DNA from 2 places in the Micromonospora sp. NPDC049204 genome. Region 2 is predicted to be linked to the other one. Evidence: riboswitches for the same ligand, from Rfam matches in the RefSeq annotation. Region 2 holds a riboswitch; the other holds the start of a gene.
The links. A riboswitch is a leader RNA that binds a small molecule or an ion and turns the genes downstream of it on or off. The one in region 2 is predicted to bind S-adenosylmethionine.
Positions count from the first base shown of each region.

Region 1: linked by a shared signal. The riboswitch ahead of AB0A90_RS12955 (ABC transporter substrate-binding protein) and the one ahead of AB0A90_RS27970 (aminotransferase class V-fold PLP-dependent enzyme) in region 2 are both predicted to bind S-adenosylmethionine.

Region 1 covers NZ_JBEZDC010000005.1:327,888-334,938, forward strand. Annotated here, with positions in the region: gene corA (magnesium/cobalt transporter CorA) at 1-112, opposite strand, end outside; gene AB0A90_RS12950 (amino acid transporter) at 279-2,237, shown strand; SAM riboswitch class IV at 2,324-2,435, shown strand; gene AB0A90_RS12955 (ABC transporter substrate-binding protein) at 2,717-3,631, shown strand; gene AB0A90_RS12960 (amino acid ABC transporter permease) at 3,671-4,444, shown strand; gene AB0A90_RS12965 (amino acid ABC transporter ATP-binding protein) at 4,444-5,187, shown strand; gene AB0A90_RS12970 (Na+/H+ antiporter) at 5,200-6,774, opposite strand; gene AB0A90_RS12975 (DUF3224 domain-containing protein) at 6,946-7,051, shown strand, end outside.
Region 2 covers NZ_JBEZDC010000018.1:19,370-26,420, reverse strand. Annotated here, with positions in the region: gene AB0A90_RS27990 (AI-2E family transporter) at 1-980, opposite strand, end outside; gene AB0A90_RS27985 (co-chaperone GroES) at 1,087-1,425, shown strand; gene AB0A90_RS27980 (hypothetical protein) at 1,519-1,686, shown strand; gene AB0A90_RS27975 (PrsW family intramembrane metalloprotease) at 1,712-3,193, opposite strand; SAM riboswitch class IV at 3,217-3,337, shown strand; gene AB0A90_RS27970 (aminotransferase class V-fold PLP-dependent enzyme) at 3,384-4,649, shown strand; gene AB0A90_RS27965 (FUSC family protein) at 4,665-5,867, opposite strand; gene AB0A90_RS27960 (metal-dependent phosphohydrolase) at 6,007-6,669, shown strand; gene AB0A90_RS27955 (DUF4031 domain-containing protein) at 6,635-6,925, opposite strand; gene AB0A90_RS27950 (FAD-linked oxidase C-terminal domain-containing protein) at 6,994-7,051, shown strand, end outside.

The DNA of each region.
Region 1 (7,051 bases), on a different contig from region 2:
CGGTGGGCGGGTCGGGCGACACCGTCGACGGCGGCACGCCGTCGGTGCTGTCGTGCTCGTCAAGTTGGCGACCGAAGCCACCACCGGGGCGGAATCGACGGCCACCGACCATGCCTGTCCCCTCCCCCGGCGCCGTCCGGCCCGGTGCGCTCCCGCCGATCCGGGAGGGCTGCATCCCCCGTGCCCACGACCCGAAACCAGCCCGCCGACGGGTGGGTTCCGGGCACCCGGGGACGGGCGCGGCCCGACGGGCGGATACTCACGGTGACCATGGGCGGATGACGGGGGACGCGCCGATGGAGGTGGACAGACGCGGCGGTCGGCTGCGGGGGTGGTTGCTCGACGCGGGCTCGGACCACGCCGTGCGGCACCCGGGGCCGCACGGACGCCCGCCGGAGCACCGGCAGCATCCGTGGTGGAAGGTGATGTGCCTGACCGGCGTCGACTACTTCTCCACCCTGGGCTACCAGCCGGGCATCGCGGCGCTGGCCGCCGGGGCGCTGTCGCCGGTGGCGACCCTGGTGCTGGTGCTGGTGACGCTGCTGGGCGCCCTGCCGGTCTACCGGCGGGTGGCCGTGGAGAGCCCGCACGGTGAGGGTTCCATCGCGATGTTGGTACGCCTGCTGAGCTACTGGCCGGGCAAGTTGCTGGTGCTGGTGCTGCTCGGTTTCGCGGCCACCGACTTCATCATCACCATCACCCTGTCGGCCGCCGACGCGACCGCGCACATCGACGAGAACCCGTTCTGGCCGGACGGGTTCAAGGGGCACGAGGTACTTGTCACGCTGCTGCTGGTGGCCCTGTTGGGCGCGGTGTTCCTCAAGGGATTCACCGAGGCCATCGGCATCGCCGTCGTGCTGGTGGCGGCCTACCTGGCGCTGAACGCGGTGGTGGTGGTCGACGCGCTGTGGCGGGTGGTGACGCACCCGAGCGCCGTCGGGGACTGGACGACCATGCTGACCACCGGGCACGGCGATCCCTGGCTGGTGGTCGGGTTGTCGCTGCTGGTCTTTCCGAAACTGGCGTTGGGCCTGTCCGGCTTCGAGACCGGGGTGGCCGTGATGCCGAGCGTACGGGGCGACCCACAGGACTCCGAGGATCGACCGTTGGGCCGGATCCGCGGCGCGCGCCGGCTGCTCACCACCGCCGCGGTGATCATGAGTGTCTTCCTGATCACCAGCAGCGTGACGACCACCATCCTGATCCCGGCGGAGGACTTCCGGCCGGGCGGGCCGGCGAACGGCCGGGCGCTGGCCTACCTGGCGCACCAGCACCTCGGGGAGGTGTTCGGCACCGTCTACGACCTGTCCACCATCGGGATCCTGTGGTTCGCGGGGGCGTCCGCGATGGCCGGACTGCTCAACCTCGTCCCCCGTTACCTGCCCCGCTACGGCATGGCACCGGCCTGGGCGCGGGCCGTCCGGCCGCTCGTGCTGGTCTTCACCACGGTGGCCTTCCTGATCACGGTCGTCTTCGATGCCAGCGTGGACGCGCAGGGCGGCGCGTACGCAACAGGTGTGCTGGTGTTGATCACGTCCGCGGCGACGGCGGTGACGCTCGCGGCGGCCCGGCGGCGTCAGCGCGGTCGCACCGTCGCGTTCGGCGTCATCGCGGTGGTCTTCGTCTACACCACCCTGGCGAACGTGGTGGAACGCCCCGACGGCGTCAAGATCGCGGCCTGTTTCATCGGCGGGATCATCGTGGTCTCGGTGCTGTCCCGGGTGTCTCGGGCCTACGAGCTGCGGGTGGACCGGATCGAGCTGGATCCGGTCGCCACCCGGATGATCGACGAACGCGCCGGACGGCGAATCCGGCTCGTCGCCCACGAGCCCGACCGGCACGACGAGGCCGAGTACCGCGCGAAGTTGGCACAGACGATGGCGGACAACGACTTCCCCGACGACAGCGACGTGATCTTCGTCGAGGTGCACGTCACCGACCCGTCGGACTTCCAGACCGAGTTGCTGGTACGCGGCGGCCTGGCCGACGACAGCTTCGCGGTGCTCAGTCTGACCAGCTCCTCGGTGCCCAACGCGCTCGCCGTCCTGCTGCTGGAGATCCGCGACCGCACCGGGCGGCGACCGCACATCTACTTCGAGTGGAGCGAGGGCGGCCCGGCCCGCAACTTCCTGCGCTACCTGGCGTTCGGGCAGGGCGCGATCGCCTCGGTGACCCGGGAGATCCTGCGCCGCCAGGAACCCGACCCGTGTCGCCGGCCGCACGTGCACGCCGGTTGACCTGCGGGCCGAGCATCCTCCGCGCACGGTGAGCGTGGTCATAACGACTGGACGATCCACCCGTGCGTGCTGCTAGCCTCGCTGCAGGTCATGAGTGCCAGCGCGAAGCCCCGGCTCGCTGGCCGGCAACCCTCCTCCGCGGTGGGGTGCCCCGGGTGAAGACCAGGCACCGGCACGACGTCGGTGCAAGCGTGGCCTGGCACCCAGGTCAGCACAGACCCGGGAGACCCATGCGCATCCTCAGCACCGCCCCACCGACCGATGTCGCGCAACTCCGCGCCGGTCAGCCCACGCCGGCACTGACCCGGCGGCGGCACGTGGACATGATGCGAATGTGCAGCGCCGCGTGTCGACGCGGCCCTCGGCACTAACTAGCACACCTCTCTTTTTCCGAGCCTTTCCAGCGGTACGCCCATCGGGCGCACCGTCGGCGGCACACGTCCGTGCCCGCCGAGACATGACCCCTTTCGGAGACACCCGTGCGAATCCTTCCTGCCCTGACCCGTGCCGCAGCCCTGGGCGCGGCCACGATCCTGGCCGCCACCGCTCTCACCGCCTGCGGCGACGACACCTCGTCCGACGCCACCGCCAACCCGTACGGCCTGGCGCAGCCGGGCGTGCTGCGGGCCGGCACGCTGACCGACGCCCCGCCGAACGTGTACCTCAAGGACGGCAGGTTCACCGGCTTCGACAACGACCTGCTGACCGCCGTGGCCGGCAGGCTCGGCCTCACTGTCGAGTTCGTCGGCACCGACTTCTCCGCGCTGCTGTCCCAGGTCAACAACCACAAGTTCGACGTGGGCAGCTCCTCGATCACCATCACCGAGGCGCGCAAGAAGACCGTCGACTTCGGCAACGGCTACGACTTCGGCTACTTCGGCCTGGACGTGCCGGCCGGCTCGCCGATCACCGGCTTCGACCAGCTCGCCGGCAAGCGGGTCGTGGTGGTGCAGGGCACTGTGCAGGACGACTACGCCACCGGTCAGCAGCTCGACCCGGTCCGGGTGCCGGACTACAACGGTGCGATCAACCAGCTCAAGGCCGGCACCGCCGACGCGTGGATCGCTCCGGCCGAAATCGGCGAGAAGTCGGCCGCCGACAGCACCGGCAAGATCACCGTGGCGGCCAAGCAGCTCAGCCCGGCGCCGACCGCGTACGCCGTGGCCAAGGGCAGCGACAAGCTGCGCGAGGCGCTGAACAAGGGCCTCGACGAGGTCATCGCGGACGGCACCTGGAGCAGGTTGCAGGCGCAGTACTACCCCGGTCGGCCGATCCCGGCGGACTTCACGCCGGGCAGCGGCACCGTGTCGGCACCGACCGCGTCGGGCACGTCGTCGAAGCCGTCGGCGTCCGCGTCGGCCGTGCCGTCGGCGTCCGCGTCGGCCGCGTCCTGACCCGGTGACGAGCGAGCAGGGCGGTAGGAGAGGCGACCGATGGATCCGTTGAGCACGCTGTGGGAGACCTTCTTCGACATCGACGCGATGCGCGAGGCGCTGCCCGAGATGCTGACCGTCGGGTTGCCCAACACACTGATCCTGGCGGTCTCCGCCGCCCTGCTCGGCTCGGTGCTGGGCCTGCTGTTGGCCGTCGCCGGCATCTCGCGCAGCCGTTGGCTGCGCTGGCCGGCGCGGGTCTACACCGACGTGTTCCGAGGACTTCCGGCCGCGGCGACGATCCTGCTGATCGGCGTCGGGCTGGCGCCGCTGGGCATGCAGGTCTGGGGACCGGACCCCTACCCGTTGGGCATCCTGGCGCTGTCGCTGATCGCGGCCGCGTACATCGGGGAGATCTTCCGGTCCGGCATCCAGTCGGTGGAGGCCGCCCAACTGGAGGGCGCCCGCGCCCTCGGCTTCTCCTGGACCGACGCGATGCGGCTGGTGATCATCCCGCAGGGCATCCGGCGGGTGTTGCCGGCCTGGGTGAATCAGCTCATCGCCCTGATCAAGGACTCCAGCCTGGTCTACTTCCTCGGCCTGGTGGCCAGTCAACGGGAGCTGTTCCGGATCGGGCAGGACTACGCCGCCACCACCGGAAACGAGTCGGCGCTGCTGCTGGCCGGGCTCTGTTACCTGGTGTTGACCGTCCCACTGACGCACGTCGTCAACTGGATCGACCGGCGGCTGCGCAACGGCCGGCCGGCGACCGCACCGACAGACGAGGACGACGACACCGCTTCGGCGTACGCCGCGACGGAAGGACACCGGTGATGACCACCGACACGACCACCTCGGTCAGCCTCGACGTACGCGACGTGCACCTTGCCTTCGGACCGAACCGGGTGCTGCGCGGCGTCGACCTCACGGTGCCGCGCGGCGCGACGGCCTGCGTGATCGGCCCGTCCGGGTCGGGCAAGTCGACGCTGCTGCGCACCATCAACCGACTGATCGAGCCGGACCACGGCGACGTGCTGCTGGACGGGCGCAGCGTGCTGGGCGACGACCCGGACGCGCTGCGGCAGCGGGTGGGCATGGTCTTCCAGCAGTTCAACCTCTTCCCGCACATGAGCGTGCTGCGCAACGTCACCCTCGCGCTGCGCCGGCTCCGCAAGCTCGGCGAGGATGAGGCGGAAACCGTCGCGCGGAACCAGTTGGACCTGGTGGGATTGGCCGGCAAGGCCGACGCACGACCGGCGCAGCTCTCCGGCGGTCAGCAGCAACGCGTGGCGATCGCCCGGGCGCTGGCCCTGCGGCCGGAGGTGATGCTCTTCGACGAGGCCACCTCGGCGCTCGACCCGGAGTTGGTCAAGGGTGTCCTCGGGGTGATGGCCGACCTGTCCGCCGCGGGCATGACCATGGTGGTGGTCACCCATGAGATGGGCTTCGCCCGGCAGGTCGCCGACACCGTCGCCTTCATGGACCGGGGCGTGGTGTTGGAGGCCGGCCCGCCCGAGGCGATCTTCGAACGGGCCGAGCATCCTCGGCTGCGCCGGTTCCTCGCGCAGGTGCTCTGACGAGGCGGCCGATCAGTCGTTGGGCCCGCGCCCCAGCAACCGGATCTCCTCGTTGTCCAGCGCGGCCTGGAGTTCCTGCAAGACCAGGTCGTCGATCTCCCGGTTGTCGCGCAGTCGGGTGACCTCCCGCCGCTTGTGCGCGAGGACCCCGAGGCGCAGGCGATGTTCCAGGCGACGTTCCTCGGCGCTGTTCCCTCCGGTCTCGTTGACGTCCGCCAGGTGCCGCTGGTACTCGGCCTGCAACCGGCGTACCGACTCCTCGCGGGCACCGACCTCGGCGGCGACCTGCGGTAGGGCGGCCAGACCCGCCTCGGTGGCCCGCCGCCGGGCATGCCGGGTCTCGTCGACGCGTTCCGGGTCACCGACCAGCCCCGCCCAGCGCACCACGAGCGGCAGGGTGGTGCCCTGAACCAGCATGATCAGCACGATCACCAACGCGGTGACGAAGATGATCAGGTCTCGTTCGACCACCGGCCGACCGGAGACCGTCATCGTCGGGACGGCCAGGGCGGCGGCGAGCGACACCGCCCCCCGGAAACCGGACCAGCCGGCGACGGTCCCCACCCGCCAACTGGGCGGACCTGAGTCCTCGTCCATCATCCGGCGACGCCGCAGCCGCGCCGACTGCGCGGTGAGGTAGATGAAGACCAGCCGGGTGGCCACGACGACCACCGTGACCACCAGCACGATCACCAGCGCCCGCTCGGGCGAGGTGCTGGTGATGCCCCGCACCGCCCGGGGTATCTGCGTGCCGAGCAGGACGAACAGCCCGCCGTTGATCAGGAACGTGGTCAGGTCCCAGAACGCGTACGCGAGCACCCGGGATCGGGCGCGGATCACCCGTGGGCCGGCGTAGGCCAGCACCAGCCCGGCGACCACCACCGCCAGTACGCCGCTGGCGTGCACCGAGTCGGCCAGCAGGAAGGCCCCGAACGGTGTCAACACGCTCAGCGCGCCCTCGCGCAGCGGATCGTCGAGCCGCTTGCGGATCAGCACCACGGCCGCCCCCACCAGCAGACCGGCGACCACGCCACCGACGCTGGCGCCGACGAACTCCTCGCTGATGCCCAGCACACCCGGCTTGGCGCTCTGACTGAGCAGACCCACCGCCACCGCGAAGACCACAAGTGCGGTGCCGTCGTTGATCAGGCTCTCCGCGTGCAGGGTGGTGAGGAGCTTGCGGGGCAACCGTTTGGCCAGGCCGGTGACCGCGGCGGCGTCGGTCGGCGCGAGGACCGCGCCGAGCACCCAGGCGGCGGCCGGGTTCACGCCGAACGCCTGCGCGGTGAACGACACCGTCACCATGGTGAGCACCACGAGCACCACCGCGAGCAGCCCGATCACCGGCAGGTTGGCACGGATCTCCCGCAGGCTGATGGTGAGGCTCTCCCGGTACAGGATCGCCGGCAGGAAGATCAGCAGCACCAGGTCCGGTTCCAGGGTCACCTCGGACAGCGGCGGCGTGAGCCCGAGCAGCACCCCGAACGCGATGAGCAGAACCGGCGGCGCGACCCGGTACCGACCACCGAGGGTGGTGCCGATCAGGACGGTGCCGCCCAGCACCACGATCAGGACGAGCACCTCCACGCGTACCCCCTCGATCGTTGGCGCGACGGTGGACGCGCCGGTGCTTCAATCTGACCGCACTCGCCGGCTGGTTCCAGCGGAAACCGGCAAGTCGCCGGGTAGCCCGGGGATGTCGGTGCCGTCTGCAAGGCTGCTCACGATGAATGCGATCAAGCGGAGAGGGGGCGCGAGATGAGCGCGAAGGCTGACGGAACGTTTGAACTCACCTCATTCGAGCCGGAGGTGCTCGACGAAGGCCCGGGGGCCGCGCTTGGCCAGGTGCGGATCACCAAGACCT
Region 2 (7,051 bases):
GGGATGTCGAAGACGACCAGGAAGATGCCGATGCCGACCGCGTCGATGAAGGCCACCAGGACTGTCGCGCGCACGTAGGCGCCGAGCGTGTGCCAGGAGGCGCGGCCCGCGTCGTCGACCTTCCACCGGGCGGCCACCGGCAGCAGCCGGACCAGGAAGCGCCAGATCCGGTTGCCGTCGCGCAGGAAGAAGAACGTCGCGAAGAGCACCAGAAGCGTGCCGGTCAGCACCTCGGCCAGGGTGGCGGCGGTGCTCAGGGCGCCGCTGGTGAACTTGGAGGTGTTGTCGTTGATCCAGGCCTGCGCCTCGTCGATGTAGCGGTCGAGCTGCGTGTCGGAGAGGTGCAGTGGGCCCGTCTTCAGCCAGTTCTGGATCTGCCGGACGCCCTCCGAGGACTTCTCGCTCAGCTCGGGCACACCTCGGATGAACTCGTTCACCACGAGCGTCAGCGTGCCGATCACCGCGGCGAGACCGCCGACCAGCACCACCGCCGTCGCCAGCGACCGGGGCAGCCGAGCCCGCAGCAGCCAGCCCACCGCCGGCGCGAGCAGCGCGGAGAGCAGCAGCGCGATGGCCAGCGGAATGATCACGATCTTGACGGTGCTGACGATCCTGAGCAGGGCCCAGGCCACCACACCGATCACGATCAGCCGCCAGCACCAGGCGGCGGCGATCCGCAGCCCGTGCGGGACGTCGGCGTCGTCCCGGCTGGAGGTCGAGCTGTGCAGGTCCACCGGAGGTTCCGCGCCGAAGACCGAGGCCGTCGGCGGTGCGGTCGGCCCCGGCACGGCAGGCGACGCCACCCGTGCGGCGTCCGACACGTCACCCAACTCGTCGGGCGAAATGCCCTCGTCGGCGGGGGCCGACTCCTGTCGTGACTGGTAGGCGCGACGAAGCCGCCCGCGTACCCGCTCGAAGCGGCTCAAGCGCACCTCCTGGCAGTTAAACCGGCCCGCCCACAGCGACAGGTCGGACAGCATACGTCCGTTCCGGACACCGTAGGGCAGTTCCGCCACACAATGCCCCGACCACCACCGGCGTAACCACCGGCGGACCCGTCGTCGGCCACACGGTAGCGTCTGCGGCGTGACCGCGGACAATGATCTGGACGCCGGCCTGCCGATCCGCCTGCTGCACGATCGAGTGCTGGTGCGGATGGAGGGCAGCGAGGGCGAGCGCCGTTCCACCGCCGGCATCGTCATCCCGGCGACGGCCCAGGTCGGTAAGCGCCTCGCCTGGGCCACGGCGGTCGGGGTGGGGCCGAACGTGCGCGCCATCGTGTCCGGCGACCGGGTGCTCTTCGACCCCGACGACCGCTCCGAGGTCGAGCTGCACGGCCGCGGGTACGTGCTGCTGCGGGAGCGCGACGTGCACGCGGTGGCCGCCGAGCGGATCGAGAACGACCCCACCGGCCTCTACCTCTGACGCACCTCCCCCGGCCAGCAGGCCGCGCCGCGCATCGTTTGCCCGGCCGCACGACGGGAAGCCATCCGGCGACCGTGGCCCTGGGGAGGGACGATGCCAGTATTCGTGAAGAAGCTGTTGACCTGGGGCAGTGTTGCGTTCCTGATCTACTTCATGGCCTTCCGGCCGGACGGCGCCGCGCAGATCTTCAAGGCCATCGGTGGTGCGCTGATGGCGATGTTCCAGGGCTTCGGTGACTTCCTCACCTCGCTGATGACGTGAGGCCGCCGGCCGGGGGCGCCTGCCGTCAGGGGTGTCCCGTGGGCCACGGCGCCGCCGAGCGCGGGCCGGGCCAACCGGGCGGGGCGTAGCCCACCGGAGGCGGTGGCGCGGGGGCCAGCACCACCGGGATCGGCACCACCGGGTCGTCCGGCGCTTCCACCGGCCGCTGCGTACCGTCCGGGAAGCGCAGGTGGTAGCGGCTGCCGTCCCAGACCCCCGTCGGGGCCTGCGGGTCCCGGCCGACGAAGAACGACCGGTACGCGTTCATCGCGTCCAGCAGCTCCCGCTCCTCCCGCGCGGTCCGTTCCTGGTCGGCGGGCTTGCGGTCCAGGCCGCGCAGCGAGCCGTCGCGCAGCAGGGCCAGTCGGGTGGCGGCGGACTGGTAGCCGCGCATCGCCCGCACCCCGGCGTCGCCGGCCACCCGCCGCGCCCAACTGCGGGCCGCGTGCCGCCGGCCGAGGCTGCTCAGCGCCGCCACCTCGGGTGGGCTCAGCCAACCGGCGCGGACGTAGTCCGGCAGGGTCCGCTCGGTGAGCCGCCCCTCCCAGGCGCGCAACCACACCGCGAAACCCACCATGCCGAAGAAGACCGGCACCATCAGGCCCAGGAAGCCGTACAGCATGATCAACGCCTCGCCGGTGGCCTGGGTAAGCGTGGGCAGCAGGTTCCACGTGCCGTGCAACATCATCGCCAGCAGCAGGCCGGCGATCGGGGCGAGCACCCGGACCCGCCGGTCGGCCGTCCGCGCCGCGATGCCCAGCCCCACACCGGTCATCGAGGTGAAGAGCGGATGGGCGAACCCGAACAGCAGGATCCGCAGGATGAAGATCGAGATGACCTGGTTGACGCCGGTCACCGGACCGTACCGGTCGGCTCCGGACGCGTAGCCCAGCCCACCCAGGTAGAGGATGTTCTCCACCATGGCGAAGCCGACCGCGGACAGCCCGCAGTAGACCAGGCCGTCGGTGATCCCGGACCACTCCCGTCGCCGGAACACCAGCAGCAGGATCGGGCCCAGCGCCTTGGTCAACTCCTCGATGAACGGCGCCACCAGCACGCCGGTGAGCGCGTCGGGCAGCCCCCAGGCGGCGAACCGGTTGGCGGCGAATTCGTTGACCGTGAGCGAGGCGGCGGTGGAGACGAATGCTCCCCAGGCGAAGCAGAAGATCAGATACTTCAACGGCTCCGGTTCGTACCGGTCCAGCCAGAGGAAGCAGGCGACCAGCACCGGCACCGGCAGGATGGCGGCGGCCACCCCGATCAGCAGTGCCTGCGCGCCGAGCGACTGGCCGAGCCTGAAGACCATGAACACCGCGCAGGCGGCGATGAGCAGCACCACCCCGGCCAACGCCAAGAACCGCCGCCAGCCCAGCCGGCGCAGCGGCATCCGGGGCGCTCCGCCGACGGACGGAGCCACGGGCGCGGGCGGCGACGGCAGGGGCGTACCGGGCGGGGTGTCGGCCATGCGGTCAGCGTAGCCATCCGCCGCCGGCTGGTCCGGTCGCATCGGTTGCCGCTATGCTGCCCGCAGGTCACGAGTGCCAGCGTTCAGCCCCGGCTTGCTGGCCGGCAACCCTCGTCGAGTTCGCGGTGGGGTGCCCCGGGTGATGACCGGGCCCAGCCCGATCGGTGTGCTGGGCAAGCGCGGACCCCGTCCCGATGCCGCACCCGGGGTCCCTGACCCCGGAGGTTCCGGCGTGCCCGTCACCCTCGTTCCCTCGCTGCCCACCCTGCCCACCGTCGCGCCCGCGTCGGTGCCGCTGGACGTCCTCGGCGTGCCCGGTGAGATCAACCTGGACTACGCGGCGAGCGCACCCTGCGCGCGGGCCGCCGCCGACGCGGTGGCCGAACTGCTGCCCTGGTACGCCAGCGTGCATCGCGGCGCGGGCGCGCTGTCGCGGCGCTGCACCCTCGCGTACGAGCAGGCCCGGCAGACGATCGGTGACTTCTTCAACGCCCGGGCAGACGATCACGTGATCTTCACCCGCAACACCACTGACGCGCTCAACCTGCTGGCGCGGTCGCTGCCGGCCGGCACCACGGTGGTCACCTTCGCGGGCGAGCACCACGCCAACCTGCTGCCCTGGCCCCGCGGTTCGGTACGGCTGCCGGTGCCGGCCGATCCCGCCGGGGCGGTACGCGACCTCGCCGCCGCCCTCACCGAGCTGCGCCGGGGCAGCAGTCCGGCACTGCCGGTGCTGGTCGCGGTGACGGGTGCGAGCAACGTGACAGGTGAGCGGTGGCCGGTCGCCGAGCTGGCCCGGGTGGCGCACCGGCACGGTGCCCGGATCGTGCTCGATGCCGCACAACTCGCCCCGCACGCCCCGGTCGACCTGTTGGCGCTGGACGCCGACTACCTGGCCGTGTCCGGCCACAAGCTGTACGCGCCGTTCGGTGCGGGTGTGCTGATCGGCCGGGCGGACTGGCTGGACGCCGCCCCGCCGTACCTGGCGGGTGGGGGCGCCACCAGCCACGTCGGCCCGGCCACCCACGACGTGACCTGGGCAACCGGTCCGGCCCGGCACGAGGGTGGCACCCCGAACCTGCTCGGCGCGGTCGCGCTGGCGGCCGTGTGCGCGGCGCTCGGCGCGGCCGACCGGGACGCGCTGGCCGCCCACGAGCAGGCGCTGCTGGCACGACTGCGGACCGGCATCGAGGCGCTGCCGCACGTGGTGGAGCTGCGCACCTTCGGCCCGGCCGCGCCGCGGGTCGGCATCGTCTCGTTCGTGGTCGCCGGCTGGGACTCCGCCGACGTGGCCGCGCGACTGGCCAGCACGCACCGGATCGGCGTGCGCGACGGGTTGTTCTGTGCCCACCCGCTGGCCCGGCGGCTGCTCGCCGAGGCGGCGGGGCGTACCGGCCGACGGGACCTCCCGCCCACGGCGTTGCGCGCCAGCCTCGGCCTGGGCAGCACCGTCGAGCAGGTGGACCGGCTGCTCGCGGCGCTCGCCGAGTTGGGCTGAGGAGCGCGGCCGCGGTCAGCCGACGGGCGGGGCGGTCGGCGGTTTCGGCGCCTCGCCCGGCTCGGCCGGCTCACCGACCGGCCGCTCCTGCTCCCCGAAGGCGGTGCGGATCCACCGGTTCGCCTCCTCCTGTTCGATCCCGGAGGCCACCAGCAGGTCGCTGGCGGTGGTCCGGATCTGAGCGACGACCACGCTGCCGGAGAAGCCGACGCCGGCGCCGTACGCCCGACCCGCCTCGCTGACCGCGCGCAGCGACCGCTCCCGGGCCTTCTCCGGTTCCTCGCCGGCGGCGAACTCGTGTTTGAGCAGCCGGACCGACTCGGCGAGGTGGCCCATCGCGTCCGGCATCGGATCGGGTACCGGCTCGTCGTCCTCGATCAACGTGACGGACCGGCGGATCAGCGTGCCGGTGTTGCGCATCGCCCGGTCGATCGGGTCGGCCGCCTCCGCATAGTGGATCAGCTCGCTGCGGCGGTGCCAGCGGGCCGGCGAGAGGGTCGCGGTCTCCTTCGCCCCCTCGATCGCCTCGGCCAACGTGGCCAGTTCCTCCTTGTTGTTGCGCAGCCGGTCCAGGGCCCGTTGGACGCCGGCGCGGTCCCGGTTGCGCAATCCGTCCGCGGTGGCGTCGAGCTGGGCGGCGAGCAGGTCCAGCGCCGGCCGGGCGGCCCGGTTGATCACCCGGAGCGGATTCAGCGGCAGCAGCACGGCGGTCACCAGGAGCGCGATCCCGCCACCGAGGAAGGCGTCCACGAAGCGAGGGATCTCCAGATTCTGGGTTGACGGGCTCAGCGTCACGATCAGCACCGCCGTGGCCGCCGCCTGGATGACGATGGCGACGCTCGCCCCGGCGAAGATGGTGAACAGGATCGCGACGGTGACCACCAGGCCGAGCTGCCAGGCCCCGGTGCCGAGCAGGTAGATCAGGAAGTCGCCGATGGCCACCCCGATCCCCACCCCGGCGATCAGCTCGATGGTCCGGCGGAACCGCTGACCGACCGACGCGGCGAGGGTGCCGACCGCGGAGATCGGCGCGAAGACCGGTTGCGGGTTGCCGAGCACCTTGTGCGAGATCAGGTACGCCAGCCCGGCGGCAAGCCCCGCCTGCACGGCCAGCCCGCCGGCCATCCGTACCCGGTGCAGCCGGTCGTGCAGGGTGGCCCGGCCGCGGTCGCGCAGTTGCTCGGTGGCCTCGGCGATCCGTGCGCCGTCGACGTCCACCAGCCCGTCGCGCAGCGCGGTACGTCGCACCATTGGTGGTCGCTTGTCCCGGGCCACGGCCATGGGCGCGACTACCCGGGACAGGCCCGCTGAATCCTTCCGCGTCGCGCGCCGTGCCCGGATGCGGCAGACTCGGCCGGTGGTCGATCTGCTGGAGCGGTGGCGGGCGGCAGCCCGGGGTGCTGGTACGACGCCGGACGCGGGGTGGACGCGGGCCGGCGAACGGCTGCTCGACAGGTGGCGGGAGCCGCACCGGCACTACCACACGGTGGCCCACCTGACGGCGGTGCTCGATGTGGTGGACGAGCACGCCGAGCTGGCCGACCGGGCCGACCTGGTCCGGCTGGCGGCCTGGTGGCACGACGCGGTCTACGACCCGCGGGCCGGCGGTGACGCCAACGAACAGGACAGCGCCGCGCTGGCCGAGAGCGTGCTCGGCGGGCTCGGGGTGCCGGCGCCCACGGCGGCCGAGGTGCGCCGGCTGGTGCTGCTCACCGCCGGGCACGTCGTGGGTCCGGACGATCGGGACGGCGCGCTGCTCTGCGACGCGGACCTCGCCGTGCTGGCAGCGCCCCCGGCGACCTACGACAGGTACGCGACGGCGATCCGACGGGAGTACGCGCACGTGCCGGAGCCGGCCTTCCGGGCCGGGCGGGCGGCGGTGCTCGGCGGCCTGCTGGCGCTGCCCGCGCTGTTTCGTCTGCCGCCGCTGGCGGCCCGCTGGGAGGAGCCCGCCCGGGCCAACGTACGCCGGGAACTGGCCACCCTCACCGCTGCGGGGCCGCCGACGGGCGCGGGCTGACCAGGTGCTTCGGGCGGCGCAGATCGGCGGCGCGGAGCAACCGGACCAGCTCCCGGCTCGGCACCACCTGGGCACCGAGCCACACCGCCGCCGCGAACCGGTCGGCGGGGATGTCGTAGTGGTCCCGGTCGAAGCCGCGGCGGGGCGCGCCGAGGGCCTCGGCGAAGGCGTGCAGCTCGGCGTACGAGACGTCACTGATCAGGTGTGACCAGAGCCGACCGCGCCACGGCCAGGCCGGCCGGTCCAGGTAGAGCATGACGTCCAAGCTATCTCGCGTAGTTGATCACGTTGATGATCGCCGGCCGGCGACCTAGCCTCGGCTGCATGGCCCCCACCACGCTCCTGGACGATCTCCGCGCCGCGCTCGGTGCCGACGCCGTGC